One region of the Verrucosispora sp. WMMA2121 genome, then DNA from elsewhere that is predicted to be linked to it. Evidence: riboswitches for the same ligand, from Rfam matches in the RefSeq annotation. Region 1 holds a riboswitch; the other holds the start of a gene.
What was found. Region 1 has a riboswitch for cyclic di-AMP ahead of O7605_RS02205 (coiled-coil domain-containing protein). Riboswitches for the same ligand answer to the same signal wherever they lie in the genome.

Region 1 (7,120 bases):
CCGCCGAATCCGCAGGCCAGCACGAGGGCGAGCAGGGCACCGACACCGGCGAGCGCGGCGAGTCTGCGAAGCATGATGGGTCCTCCCGTCATAGGGGTCACCCGTGATGCTAGGCACACCGCGCCACCCTCGTCCGTCGCGCGCAGGTCAGACCGGTTCTCGCGGGGCACGCCGGCACCAGCGGGAAACGACGGGGGTGGCCTCGGCCCGCTACCCTGGTTCGGCGGCGTCGGCATGCCCGAGCGCCAAGTGATAAAGCCAATAAAGTTCGGATATGGGTGATTTGCCCTGCCCCTGTCCGTGAATTGCTCATCCCGAGGGGTGGCGACCGAGGCGGTTGAAGGAATACTGTCGGTCGCGGCCCGCGTACTGATGAGGCGCCCGTCGTACGGGCGAGTGGAGGTGCTCGCGTGAGCCTGTCGATCCTGCAGACGGTTCGGCCCGGTGGTGTCATCGAGATCGCCCCTCGAGGCGAGATCGACGTCGACACCGCGTACGAGGTGAAAGAGGCCATCGCCGAGGTGCTGGCCAAGGGGCGGCCGGCCCGGATCGAGCTCAACATGCGGCTGGTCACCTTCATCGACTCGGTGGGCATCAGCGCCATGGTCGCCGGGTTCCAGACCGCCGAGGTCAGCGGAGTGAAGCTGATCGTCACCGAGCCGAGCCGGTTCGTCCACCGGCAGCTCTGGGTGACCGGTCTGCTCGGTCTCTTCGGCGCGCCCGAGCCCTATTACGCCGGGGCCGCCACGGCCTCCGAGGTGGTCCCCGGGGCCTGACCCGCCCCGACCGGCCGACGGGCCGGGTCACTCCCCGTCGATGCCGGACAGGTCCACGTCAGCCACCTCGGTGATCGCCCGCACCGCGGTCACCGAGGCGTAACCGTCGGCGAGCAGAGCCAGGTCCGTGCCGGGCTGTACCGCCTGGCCCGGCTCCTCCAACGACGTGCGTACGAAGCCGTGCCCGGACTCGGCGACGGTCATCTGCACCTGGCCGAAGGTCGCCAGGGTGGCCCGGCGTACCCCGCGCAGCCGACCCAGCGGTAGATCCGGCGAGTTGACGTTCAGGACGCTCTCCGTCGGCGCCGCGGTCAGCCGGGGCAGCAGGTCCAGAGCGACCCGGGCGGCGGTGGCCCAGTTCCGTTCGGCGTCGCGTACCCGGGCGGCAGCCGCCACCGCGGCACCGCCGCTGGCCGCGGTCGCCTCACCGGCCGAGAGCACGTCCAGCGAGACCGCCATCGCCCGGCAGCCGTTCGCGGCGGCGGTGAAGGCGGCTCCCACCGTGCCGGAGTGCAGCACCGCGCGTCCCGCGTTGGCGCCCCGGTTGATGCCCGACAGCAGCACCGACGGCGGCGGTCCGAAGGCACCGTGCACGGCGATGAGCGCGATGAATCCGGGTGAGCCACCGACGCCGAACGCCGGCACGCCGTCGAGTTCCGGCAGCGGATGCTCGCGGACCACCACCTGCCCGTCCTGCTCCATCGCGCTCATCGCGGCGCTGGTGCCGCTGGCCTCCTCCAGCGGGGCGGCCACCACCACGTCCAGGCCCCGGTCGACGGCCGCCCGGGCCAGCGCCTGAATGCCCGGCGCGGCGATCCCGTCATCGTTGGTGATCAGGACCCGTAGCCTCACCGGCCACCCGCCCGTTGCGCCAGTTCGTCGGGGGTGGTCCGCTCCTGCGGACGGCTGCCCGCCGGTTCGAGTCGGACCCGGTCGACGAGGCCGTTGATCGAGTCGAGTCGGCCGGTGCCGAGGCCGTGCCGGGTGACGTTGAGTGCGCCGGCCGCCGCGCCGGTGCGGATCGCCGTGCGCACATCGCCGCCCCGGGCCACCACGGCGGCCACCCCGGCGGTCATCGAGTCGCCCGCCCCGCGTGGGTCGGCCGCCTCCAGCCGCGGCATCAGCACCTCGAACACCTCGCCGTCGACAAGCGCCAACGCCGGTTTGTCGGCCCGACTGACCACGACGTTCTCGGCGCCCGAGGCGTGCAGGTCGTACATGGCGCGGGTGAGCTGCTCCTCGTCGTCGCCCGCAGCCCGGCCGTCGGCGAGCAGTTCCTCGTGACTGATCTTGAGGAAGAAGACCCCGCTGTCCAGGACGGCCGTCAGATGCTCGCCGCAGAGGTCCACCACCACTCGGCCGCCGTTGGCGCCGAGATCGGCGGCAAAGCGCCGGTAGAGGTCGGCGGGGACCAGGGACGGATGGTTCGGCCCGCTCAACACGCTCACCGGAGCGCGCAGGCCCTCGCCGAGCGCGAGGTTGTACAACTCGTCCAGCTCGTGCCGGCTCAGCGGTTGGCCGATCACGTCGACGACCTCCCGACGGGTACCTTCGCGGCGGTCATGCACGTATCCGCCGGTGCCGCCGGAGTCGCGGGCCACCACCTTGAGATCGACTCCCTCGCTGACCAGCAACGGCTCCAGCACCTGCCCGACCTCGCCGCCGAGTGCCGCGCAGAGCACCACCTCCACGCCGAGGGACAGCACCATCCTGGCCTGCCACACCCCCTGCCCGCCCGGGTGCAGGTGCAGCTCCGGCGCGTCGCTCGGCTGGTCGATGGTGACGGTCAGCAGGGGGGTCGGCGCGAAGATCATGACGCGGCCGCTCACGAACGCACTCCGTCGTCCGTACCGTCGCCGGGCCTGGCGATTCGCTCGTCCATGGGCGTTCCTCCCGCTAGCGGACAAATACCGCTTCCTGGTACGACGGTATCCAACGAGACGCGTCGACGCGTGCCGAAGGGACGGTGCCCCGCCGGCCGACCGGAAAACGCAACGCCGGGTGAACCGCTCGTGAAGAGCGGTTCACCCGGCGCGACGAGGAGGTCAGTACACCGACAGGTGGACGTGGTTGGTGTGGTCGCTGGACGGGTCGCCGCGGGCACCGCTGTACGACTTCCAGCCGCTGCTGGGCAACCAGATCTGCCTGTACCAGATCACGTAGAGCACCGCGAGCCGGTCGGCGTTGTTGACGAAGTACGCCGCCAGGTTGTTGCCGTACGAGCGGTCACCGCCGGTCGCGTCCCCGCCGAAGCCGTTCTTCTGGGCCGCGAAGTCGCAGGCCCGACCCTTCGGGTGCTCGCCCGAGCCGCCGGAGCGGTAGCAGGAGACGTACCGGGTGAAGCCGGCCGACTTGGCCTGCTTCAACGCGTGCAGGGTGCGTGGGGTGATGCAGCCGTTGGCCGGGGTGGGGTCGTTGACGCTGCACGACTCCGAGGGCCACGACCCGTCGGAGTTGCGCGGAGCCGGCTTGGCGGTGGGGCTCGACCCGCCGCTACGCGACGGTGACCGGGCGGCCCGTTCGGCAGCCCTGGCCCGCTCGGCCGCCTCGTCCCGCTCGATGGCCACGGTCAACGCCCGCTCGGCCTGGTCCTTGCGCTTGGCCATCACGGCCACCTGCTTGCGCTGCTCCTGGATTTCCGCGTCCAGGGCCTGCTTGGTGGCGCTGACCTCGTCCCGGGCGGTCTGGAGTTCCCGCAGCGCGCGGTCCTCGTTCGCGGCCACCGCGTCCAGCGCCGCCGCCCGATCCATGAAACCGGCCGGTGACCCGCTGTTGAGCAGCGCCGAAGCGGCACCCAGCCGTCCGGTGCGGTACGCCTGCGCGGCAATCTCGGCGACGTTGGTACCGCGCTCGGCGACCTGGCTCTCGGTCGTCTTGAGCCGTTCGGCCAGCTTCTTCTGCCGCTTCACCGAGCGGTCGAGCGCGGTCTTGGCGTCGAGGTAGCCCTTGCTGGCAGCCTCCAGCTGGGCCCGTAGTGCCGGGGTGCCACCCTCGTCGTCCACATCTCCCGGTGCCGCCGCCCGCAACCCCTGCGGCGCGGCGGTCGCTGGGGAGAAGGGAGCCAGCGCGACGCCGAGGGTGAGGGCGAGCGCGGCGGCGATCAGGGCCGCCGTACGGGCGGCCGGTCTTACCGTTGCCACTGCTGGCATGCACATGTCCTTCCGTCAGCCGCCGACCGGGTTAGCTGACGGGTTCGGGACGGAAGATCCCTACCGCTGGCGCGGATACACCCCAGGAACATGGTTCCCCGGTTCGCCCTGGCGGGCGATTAGGCGGCGGCCGCCGCCGGCACCGGTGGGTGCCGCCTGGCGATGGCCGGGTCAGAGCCTACCGGTGCGCACGTGACCGGTGCAGCTGCTGTTACTGCTGGTGTTCGGTTGTTGACTAGTGAACCAGAGCAAATCGGACAACAACCTACTTTTCCCCGATTGGCCTGGTCACCACCGCACCGCCCCGCAACCCCCGGGGTCGGTGCGCGGCTCGACCTGGAGGGTCGCGTGCTCGATCTGGAAGTCCTCGTGCAGCGCCGAACGGGCCGCCGCCAGGACGGTGCCGACATCGGCGTCCGGCCTGACGGTCAGGTGTGCGGAGGCGACCTCCATGCCGGAGGTCAACGTCCAGACGTGCAGGTCGTGGACGCCGGCCACGCCCGGCACCGCGGCCAGCCGGTCGTGCACGGCGGTGACCTGCAGGTGTTCCGGTGCGGCCTGGACCAGGATGCGTACCGCCGCCCGGCCCAGGCGCCAGGTCCGGGGCAGGATGAACACGGCGATCGCGACCGCCACCACCGGATCGGCCCACCACCACTCGGTCACCGCGATCAGCAGGGCGGCCGCGATCACCCCCAGTGAGCCCAGCAGGTCCGCCAGCACCTCCAGGTAGGCCCCCCGCAGGTTGATGCTCTCCCGCGCGCCCGGACGCAACAGTGCGAACGCGGCGAGGTTGGCGAGCAGGCCGAGCGCCGCCACCACCAGAACCGGGCCGGCGAGCACCTCGGGCGGATCCCCGAAGCGACGTACCGCCTCGACCAGCACGTACACCGCGACGCCCGAGAGCAGTACCGCGTTGGCCAGGGCCGCGAGCACCTCCAGCCGGTAGAGCCCGAAGGTGCGTTGCGGATCGGTGTCGGCCCGCCGGGTGGCGGCCACGGCCGCGAGGGCCATCCCGATGCCCAGCACATCGGTGAACATGTGTCCGGCGTCGGAGAGCAGGGCCAGCGAACCGGTCCGCAACGCGGTGACCGCCTCGATCACCGTCAGCGCACCGAGCAGGGCGAACGCTGCCCACAGCCGGCCGGAGTGGCGGCGCGCGGCGGTCGACACCGCAGCGTGGTGGTGGTCATGGCCGGCGCCCACCCAGACACCTTCCGTCGTCCGGCGAGCCGGGGACGGACCTATGCCAACATCGCTATGAGTGCAACCGTCCGGCCTCGCGATCGCTACCCGGTCGGGTCCACGGTGGTCAGCCGCTGGGTGGCCCGGGACAGCGCGACGTAGAGAGTACGGACACCGGACCCGGGCTCCGCCCGGATCTCCGCCGGGGCGACCAGCACCACCCCGTCGTACTCCATGCCCTTGGCCTCCAGGCTGGTCACCACCTGCAACCGATCGCCGCCACGCGCCCCCAGCCAGGCCGCGACCCGGTCCCGTCGGGGCACCGGGGTGATCACCCCGACGGTGCCCTCCACCTCGCCGAGCAGGGCGCTGGCGGCCGTCACGACGGTCGCCTCCAGATCGGGGGCCGGCACCACGAGCCGCACCGGATCGATCCCGGTGGAGCGGACCGCGGTGGGCAGCGCGAGATCGGGGTACGCCCGCCGGATCTCGGCCGCCGCCACCGCGAAGATCTCGGCCGAGTTCCGGTAGTTCGTGGTGAGGGTGAAGCGGTGCCGACGACGGCGACCCAGCGCCTGGTCACGGGCCCGGGCCAACTCCTGCGGATCCCCCGTCCACGCGGTCTGCGCCGGGTCGCCCACCACCGTCCAGGACGCCAACCGGCCGCGCCGGCCCACCATCCGCCACTGCATCGGTGAGACGTCCTGGGACTCGTCGACCACCAGGTGGGCGTAGTCGCGGTAGTCCTCCGGGCGCTCCCGAGCGGCCTGCCGGGCGGCCCGCTGCCGGTCCGCGAACGTGCTCAGCTCGCGTACCCCACCGGCCAGCTGGAACGGGTCCCGCTTCGGGCGGGCGGCGCGCATCGGCTTGCCGAGCAGCGCGTCCAGCTCGTCCAGCAGCGCGACGTCGGCGACGGTCAGACCGTCCGTGGCCAACCCCTGGTACGCCGAGCCGAGCAGCCGGATCTCGGCACCCGAGAGCAGTCCCGCGCCGTACCGGCGCAACCGCTGCGGATCGGCCAACCAGGCGAGCACGTGCCGCGGGTGCAGCCGGGGCCACCACGCCTTCAGGAAGTCGCGGAAATCGGTCCGGTCGATCAGCTCGTCCTCGAAGGCACGCTGCTCGGGCAGCCCGGCGATGCCCAGCCGGCGGGCCTGCGCCCAGAGCGCGGCGAGCACGCCGTCGAAGCCGGCCCGACGCACCTCGTTGCGGCGGGCGCCACGGGGCAGCGCGCGGTCCCGGATGGCGTCCAGCTCGGCCCGCTCCAGCCGCAGCAGCGTGCCCCGATACAGCAGGCGCAGCTCGGGCGGGGCGTCGGGCACCGCGTCCCGGGCGGCCCGGTCCAGCACCCGGCGCATCCGCAGTGAACCCTTGACCGCCGCCACCTCGGGCGGGTCGGTGCGGGTGGCCACCACCCCGGGGAACAGGGTGCCCAGCGAGTGCAGGGTGGCGGTGTCCTCACCGAGCGACGGCAGCACCGAGGCGATGTACTCGACGAAGACGGAAGAGGGGCCGATCACCAGGATGCCGCCCCCGGCGTACCGGCTGCGGTCGGTGTAGAGCAGGTACGCCGCGCGATGCAGCGCCACCGCCGTCTTGCCGGTGCCCGGGCCACCGGAGACGATCGTGACTCCCGAGCCGGGGGAGCGGATCGCCTCGTCCTGCTCGCGCTGGATGGTGGCCACGATGTCCCGCATGCCGCGTCCGGTGGTCCGGGACAGCGTGGCCAGCAGCGCGCCGTCGCCGACCACCGGCATGTCCGGTGGGGCGGCGTCCGGGTCGAGCAGGTCGTCCTCGATCCGGGTGACCCGCTCGCGGCTGGACTGGATCGTGCGGCGCCGGACGACGCCGAGCGGCTCGGCCGGCGTCGCCTGGTAGAAGGCGGCGGCGGCCGGGGCCCGCCAGTCCACCACCAGAGTGGTGGCGTCCTCGTCGCGGATACCGAGTCGCCCGACGTACAGGGTCTGCCCGTCCCGCAGGTCGAGGCGGCCGAAGACCAGCCCCTCGTAC
Region 2 (7,120 bases), on a different contig from region 1:
GACCTTGGAACATCGCAGGCCCCGGCTGGGACTGCCGTCCTGGCCAGGGCCTTCGCGTTGGAGCGGGTGACGGGAATCGAACCCGCACTGTCAGCTTGGGAAGCTGATGTTCTGCCATTGAACTACACCCGCGAGCGGGATCACTCTACCCGAGTCAACCAGGCCGACGCACCCAGGGGCTCCGCTCGGGCGGGCGGGTCGTCCGCGAAGAAGGCAACTTCCCGGCAAATACCCCAAGTTCCTGCGGACGACCCGCCGGAGGCAGCGCCACGTCCACTGCTGCACGGATCTCGGTGACGTCGGGGAGCTCCCGACCCCGAGGATGGGCCGGGAAGAAGTTTCATCACCGCAACATATGGCCATGTTCAAATCTGTCTATCGGTTGTAACGTCTGCCCCACGTTTTCCGCACGACGCGACACAACCCCCGGTCGCGTCGCCAGAAAGAGGTGGGCATATGGGACTGCGTCCCGTCCTGCTGAACCGGCGTACGGCCGGCATCGCATCGACGTCGCTCGCACTGGTGCTCGGCGTGGCCACGGTCGGCCTCCTGCCGGCCGCCACCACGACCGCGAGCCCGGCGGCGGCCGCCTTCACAGCCGACGAGGTGTGTGAGGATCAGACGGGCACCCTGGCCCGGGCCAAGGGTGGCAGCGCCGTCAAGCACGATCCGAACCAGCTGACCCTCGCCCAGGTGCACCAACGCGAGGCCGAGTTCGCCGACATCCTGCAAGAGCGCGCCAAGCGAGTTGGCCAACGCGCATTGAGCGCCCAGGCCGCTGCGGCCTCGGTCACCATCCCGGTCGTGGTGCACGTGATTCGCCGGGACACGACCCGGGCCGGCGGAAACATCCCCGACTCGATGATCCAGTCCCAGATCAACGTGCTCAACCAGTCGTTCAGCGGTGCGACGGGTGGCGCCGCGACCGCCTTCGCGTTCCAGTTGCAGAGCATCAACCGGGTGACCAACTCGTCGTGGTACCCGATCCGGCAGGGCTCGTCGGCCGAGCGGCAGATGAAGACCCAGCTGCGGCAGGGCAACAAGGCGACGCTCAACATCTACCTCGGCGCGCTCAGCAACAACCTGCTCGGCTGGGCGACCTTCCCGCAGCGCAACCTGAACGTGATGGATGGCGTGGTGGTGCTCAGCGAGTCACTGCCCGGTGGCACCGCCACCAACTACAACCAGGGTGACACCGGCACCCACGAGGTCGGCCACTGGCTGAACCTCTACCACACCTTCCAGGGCGGCTGCTCGGGCAGCGGTGACCAGGTGTCGGACACCCCGGCCGAGGCCTCGCCGGCCAGCGGCTGCCCGACCGGCCGGGACACCTGCTCAAGCTCGGGCCTCGACCCGATCACGAACTTCATGGACTACTCGTACGACGGCTGCATGTACCAGTTCACCTCGGGCCAGGCCACCCGCATGATCAACGCCTGGAACTCCTACCGCGCGGCGTAGCGCGAGCGTCGCACCGCGTACCGCGGGTGCCGGCTCCGTCGGACGGGGCCGGCACCTGCGCGTGTGGGTCAGGCGGCGCGGCGGTGATGCCGCCCGGAGTGGGCCGGCACCGGGCGCGTGGCCTGGGGTGTGGCGCCCGCCGGGTCGAGCCAGACCTGGACCGCCGGATGCGACGCCAGCTCGCTCGGCCCAGCCACCGACTGCTCCCGTCGAGCCAACATCGCCACGTCGACGGTGAACTCGAACAGGCGCCAGTCGGCGTGCGGGGCGGCCCGCGCCGCGAACGCCAGCCGGGCGACGGTGGCGTCGTCGGTGACGGGCCGGGCCCGCCCGGCCACGTACGCCTCGTCGTCGCTCTCCTCCGGCGGGAACGAGTGCAGCGCGTAACGACCGTCGCGTTCCAGGTCGCGCCGCTTCGGTGAGTCGATGACGAAGCAGTAGAGACCGTCGTCGGTGATCACCGGGGAGACCGGGTGCACCCGGGGTCCGCCGTCGGCGCGGACCGTGGCCAGGTAGCCGAAGCCCGGGCCGTACTGCTGCATGAGAAGGCGGATCCCGTTGGCGAGTCGAGGCTCGTCAGCGGCGAATTCGGACCAGGAAGCCATGCCGACATCCTATCGAACACACGTTCGAAGCGGGTAGTCCGACACGCGTGTCACATACCGGCAGCTATGGTGTGGCGATGCTGCTCTCCGACCGCGACCTGGTCTCCGAGATCAAGGCGGGCACCCTGGCGCTCGAACCGTTCGAGCCCACCCTGGTGCAGCCCTCCAGCATCGACGTACGTCTGGACAAACTCTTCCGGGTCTTCAACAACCACCTCTACACCCACATCGACCCGGCAACCCGGCAGGACGACCTCACCTCGGCCGTCGAGGTGCCCGACGGCCAGGCGTTCGTGCTGCACCCGGGCGAGTTCGTACTCGCCTCCACGCTCGAGGTCATCTCGCTGGGCGACCAGCTCGCCGGCCGCCTCGAAGGCAAGTCCAGCCTGGGACGACTCGGCCTGCTCACCCACTCCACCGCCGGCTTCATCGACCCCGGCTTCTCCGGTCACGTCACCCTGGAACTGTCCAACGTGGCAAACCTGCCGATCACCCTCTGGCCCGGGATGAAGATCGGGCAGCTCTGTATCTTCCGGCTCTCCTCACCGGCCGAGCACCCGTACGGCTCGGCCGTCTACGGTTCCCGCTACCAGGGTCAGCGCGGCCCGACGCCCAGTCGTGCCTGGCAGAGCTGGCGCACGTGGCCCACCCGCTGATACCGGCGATCCTCAGCCGGGCCGGCCGAAACTGTGCACCGGGCTGTTGTCCAGCCGCTTCATCTTGACCGGTTGACCCGCCCGGGAGGCGTGCACCACCCAGCCGCCGCCGACGTACATCCCGACATGGTGCAGGTCCCGGTAGTAGAAGACCAGGTCGCCGGGGCGCAGCGCGCCACGGCTTACCGACTTGGTGACCCGACGCTGCCGCGCCGCGTTGTGCGGCAGTGCGACACCGGCCCGCGACCAGGCGGCCAACATCAGCCCGGAACAGTCGTACGCATCGGGCCCCTCGGCGCCCCAGGAGTACGGCTTGCCGATCTGGGCGCAGGCGAAGGTGACCGCCTCGCCGGCCGCTCCGCCCGGGTAGCTGGCCGGGCAGGGCGCCGGCCGTAGCGGGCCACCACCACCCTTCCCGTACGCCCGCAGCCGGAGCCGCTGCAACCTGTCGATCTCGGCGTCGATTCGTCGCCGCCGCTCGGCGAGATCGGCCTCGGTGCGGGTCAGCTCGCCGATCGTGCGGTCCAGGCCGGCCTTGGTCTCGGCGAGTTCGTCGCGCAGTTCGCTCGCGTGCCGCACGTCCTGCTGCTGCACGCGGGCGTACCGGTCGAGCAGGCCGAGCTGCTCGACCACCTCGCCCGGCGACCGGCTACCGAGCAGCGTGTTGACGAAGCGGACCTGTTCGCCCTTGTACGCGCGGGCAGCGAGCTTGCCGACCCGGTCCATGGCCTCGGCCACCTGGCGTTGCAGCGGTGCCATCCTGGCGGCCAGCGCGTCCGCCTCCCGCCGCTTGCCGGCCAGGTCCTGCCGGGTCGCGTTGTGCTGCTCGATGACGGGTTCGAGCCGATTCCAGTCCTCGTCGATCTGGCGCTCGATGTCGGCGACCGTGGGCTCGGCCCGGGCCTCCGTCGTGCCGCCGACCAGCATCACGGCGGTCGCGGCCAGGCCAGCGATGATGCAGCGGTACCAGCTGGAACGCGGCGAGTCCGTCGATCGGCCGGGCATTGCCGGCGGCGACGACGGTGGCCGCGGGGCATGGTCTGCCACCGGGCTCAGCACTCCTTCTTCCGCTACCGCCTACCGGGTTAGCTGACGGGTTCGGGCGGGAAGGGGCGCCCTACCGTGACCGGCACGGATTCACCCCGGGTACCTGGTTCCCCGGCTCGCTGACGAGCGATTCGGCGGTGTCGGACCGTTACCGCCCGGGCTGGGCGGACCTGCCAGCGGCCGACGATTGCCCAGCGTAGGGACGATCGGCGTCGATACGCAACAGATCCACACCGTCACTGTGGGTGCTTACATCCGACAGTGGCGAGGGCCCCCGTCGACTTGACCGGGGGCCCTCGGGCGTTCCTGCGCGACCGCTCAGCGGACGCGGTGGCGGCTCAGCCGGGTCGGCGGAAACCGGCGACCGGCATGGTCGTGATGGGCGAGACGTTCACCGGCTTGCCGGCGCGAGCCGCGTGCACCATCTGGTTGTTGCCCAGGTACAACCCGACGTGACTCACGTCGCTGCGGAAGAAGACCAGATCGCCGGGACGGGCGTCGGCGCGGGAGACGGCCTTGCCCTCGTTCCACTGGGCACCGGTGAAGTGGGTGAGGTAGATGCCCGCGGCCTTGTACGCGTACTGGGTCAGACCCGAGCAGTCGAACGAGTTCGGGCCGGTGGCGCCCCAGACGTACGGCTTGCCGACCTGGGCGCACGCGGTCCGGATGGCCGTGCGGGCGGCGTCGCTGACCACACCGTTGATGGTCGGGCAGTTGGTGGTCTTCACCGTGGTCACCGGCAGCGACCTCTCCAGCCGCTTGATCTCGGCGTCGATCTGCTTCTTCTTCGCCGCCAGCTGCTTCTGCTTCGCCTCCTGGTCGGCGATCAGGGCGTCGAGCTTGGCCTTCTGGTCGTCGTACTTCTTGCGGATCTTCATGACGCCTTCGAGCTCGCGGCGCTCCTGCGAGGCGAGCCGGTCGAGGAAGGCCATCTGCTCGCCGAGCTCGTTCGGCTTCGAGTTGAGCAGGACGACACCGATCTCCTTGGACGGGCCGGTCATGTAGTAGCGGGAGGCGAGGTCGGCCACCCGGTTCATCGCCAGCTCGGTCTCCAGGGCCAGCGGCTGGATCTTCTTCTCCAGGCTCTTCGACTTCTGCTTGTTGACCCGCAGCTGGGAGCGCACCTTGTTGTACTGCTCGATGGTGGGCTCCAGCTTCTGCCACTGCTTGTCGATCTGGGCCTCGATCTCGTCGACCGAGGGCTCGGCGTACGCGGGGGCGGCGAGCAGGCCGGCACCGACCGCGGCGGCGGCTACCAGGACGACCAGCCCGCGGGCGGCCCTACGCAGGCCACCCGGACGGGATCGTCCCGGCGCACGACGATGGAGGGGCATGGTTGCCACCGGCAGCGTCTCCTTTGCAACCGACCACCGGGCGTCCCGCGAGAGGTAAGTGGCGGGATCCGACGACCCATGGCGGTCGGTGCCCCACATTAGGGAACGGTAGGTGGGGAATCAAGGCGACCAACGGCTCATTCACCTTTGCGCGACGGTACGCACACTAAGGGTGTCGGCCGATTCGTTATAGTCACGTACGCCAATACAAAACCGGGCGGGGCGGCACTGGATAGGGGTGCCGCCCCGCCCGGTGCGTCCGGGCCGGTCAGCCGGCCACCGGCGTGGTCTCCTCGGCGCCGCCGACCTGCTCGGGCTTGACCGAGCGGAGCAGAACGCTGGCCACGTCGATGACCTCGACCTGTTCTCCGGCACCCTTGCCGTTCACCCCGTCGGTGAGCATCGTCGAACAGAACGGACAACCGACGGCGACCGTCCTCGCCCCGGTGGACATGGCCTCCTCGACCCGGTCCACGTTGATCCGCTTGCCGATGCGCTCCTCCATCCACATGCGGGCACCACCCGCACCGCAGCAGAAGGAGCGCTCGCTGTTACGCGGCATCTCGGTCAGCTCACCCTCGATCGCGCTGCCCAGCACCTCGCGCGGCGGGCTGAATACCCGGTTGTGCCGGCCCAGGTAACACGGGTCGTGGTAGGTGACGCCGCCGTCGACCGGCTGCACCGGGGTGAGCTTGCCGGTGGCGACCAGGTGGGCCAGCAACTGGGTGTGGTGCACCACCTCGAACTCGCCGCCCAGCTGGCCGTACTCGTTGCCCAGGGTGTTGAAGCAGTGCGGGCACGTTGCGACGATCTTGCGCTTGGCCTTCTCCCGGCCCTCGAACGCTTCGTTCAGGGTCTCGACGTTCTGCTGGGCCAGCATCTGGAAGACGAACTCGTTGCCGATCCGGCGGGCCGGGTCACCGGAGCAGGTCTCCCCCTCGCCGAGGATGGCGAACGAGACGCCGGCCTCGTTGAGCAGGGTCGCGACGGCCCGGGTGGTCTTCTTCGCCCGGTCCTCGAACGCACCGGCACAGCCCACCCAGAACAGGTACTCGAAGTCCTCGACCTCGCCGACCCGGGGCACCTCGAAGTCGAGGCCCTTGGTCCAGTCCTCCCGGGTGTTCTGCGGCGCGCCCCACGGGTTGCCCTTGTTCTCCAGGTTGCGCAGCATCACGCCGGCCTCGGAGGGGAAGCTGGACTCGATGAGCACCTGGTAGCGGCGCATGTCGACGATGTGGTCGACGTGCTCGATGTCGACCGGGCACTGTTCGACGCAGGCACCGCAGGTGGTGCAGGACCAGAGCACGTCGGGGTCGATGACGCCGCCGGACTCGGCGTCGCCGATCAGCGGCTTCTCCGCCTCGGCGAGAGCCAGCACGTCGAGGTGGGCGAGCTGCGCGGCAGTGGCCTTCTCCTCACCGGTGAGGTCCTTGCCACCACCGGCCAGCAGGTAGGGCGCCTTGGCGTACGCGTGGTCACGCAGACTGAGCACCAGCAGCTTCGGCGACAGCGGCTTTCCGGTGTTCCACGCCGGGCACTGCGACTGGCAGCGACCGCACTCGGTACAGGTGCTGAAGTCCAGCAGCCCCTTCCAGGTGAACTGCTCGACCTGGGCGACGCCGAATTGGTCCTTCTCCGGGTCGGCCTCCTCGAAGTCGAGCGGCTTGCCGTCGCTCATCATCGGCCGCAGCGCGCCGAGGCCGGAGCCGGCCGCACCCGGCTTGCGCTTGAAGAAGATGTTGGGGAAGGCGAGGAAACGGTGCCAGGCGACACCCATCGTCACGTTCAGGGAGATCACGATGACCCAGACCATCGAGATCGAGATCTTGATGAGCGCGGCGACGCTGACACCGGACTCCCAGCCCGGCAGCAGGGCACCGACCGCGTGACTGAGCGGGGTGGCCCAGGTGGGGTACTCGAAGTGGTCGGTGGCCACCTTGAAGCCGCGGATCAGAAAACCCATGACCAGTACGGCGAGGACGACCGCCTCGACGAAGTAGCCCTGCCACATGGTGGA

Region 2: linked by a shared signal. The riboswitch ahead of O7605_RS19445 (NlpC/P60 family protein) and the one ahead of O7605_RS02205 (coiled-coil domain-containing protein) in region 1 are both predicted to bind cyclic di-AMP.

What each region holds. Positions count from the first base shown of each region.
Region 1 is NZ_JAPZBH010000004.1:346,490-353,609, reverse strand. It holds gene O7605_RS02225 (hypothetical protein) at 1-74, opposite strand, end outside; gene O7605_RS02220 (STAS domain-containing protein) at 411-776, shown strand; gene surE (5'/3'-nucleotidase SurE) at 804-1,628, opposite strand; gene O7605_RS02210 (1-phosphofructokinase family hexose kinase) at 1,625-2,605, opposite strand; gene O7605_RS02205 (coiled-coil domain-containing protein) at 2,822-3,925, opposite strand; cyclic di-AMP (ydaO/yuaA leader) riboswitch at 3,930-4,061, opposite strand; gene O7605_RS02200 (cation diffusion facilitator family transporter) at 4,214-5,131, opposite strand; gene O7605_RS02195 (HelD family protein) at 5,215-7,120, opposite strand, start outside.
Region 2 is NZ_JAPZBH010000006.1:2,286,737-2,293,856, forward strand. It holds tRNA gene O7605_RS19425 (tRNA-Gly) at 59-132, opposite strand; gene O7605_RS19430 (zinc metalloprotease) at 457-1,461, shown strand; gene O7605_RS19435 (pyridoxamine 5'-phosphate oxidase family protein) at 1,530-2,066, opposite strand; gene dcd (dCTP deaminase) at 2,144-2,722, shown strand; gene O7605_RS19445 (NlpC/P60 family protein) at 2,735-3,769, opposite strand; cyclic di-AMP (ydaO/yuaA leader) riboswitch at 3,782-3,916, opposite strand; gene O7605_RS19450 (C40 family peptidase) at 4,108-5,103, opposite strand; gene O7605_RS19455 ((Fe-S)-binding protein) at 5,372-7,120, opposite strand, start outside.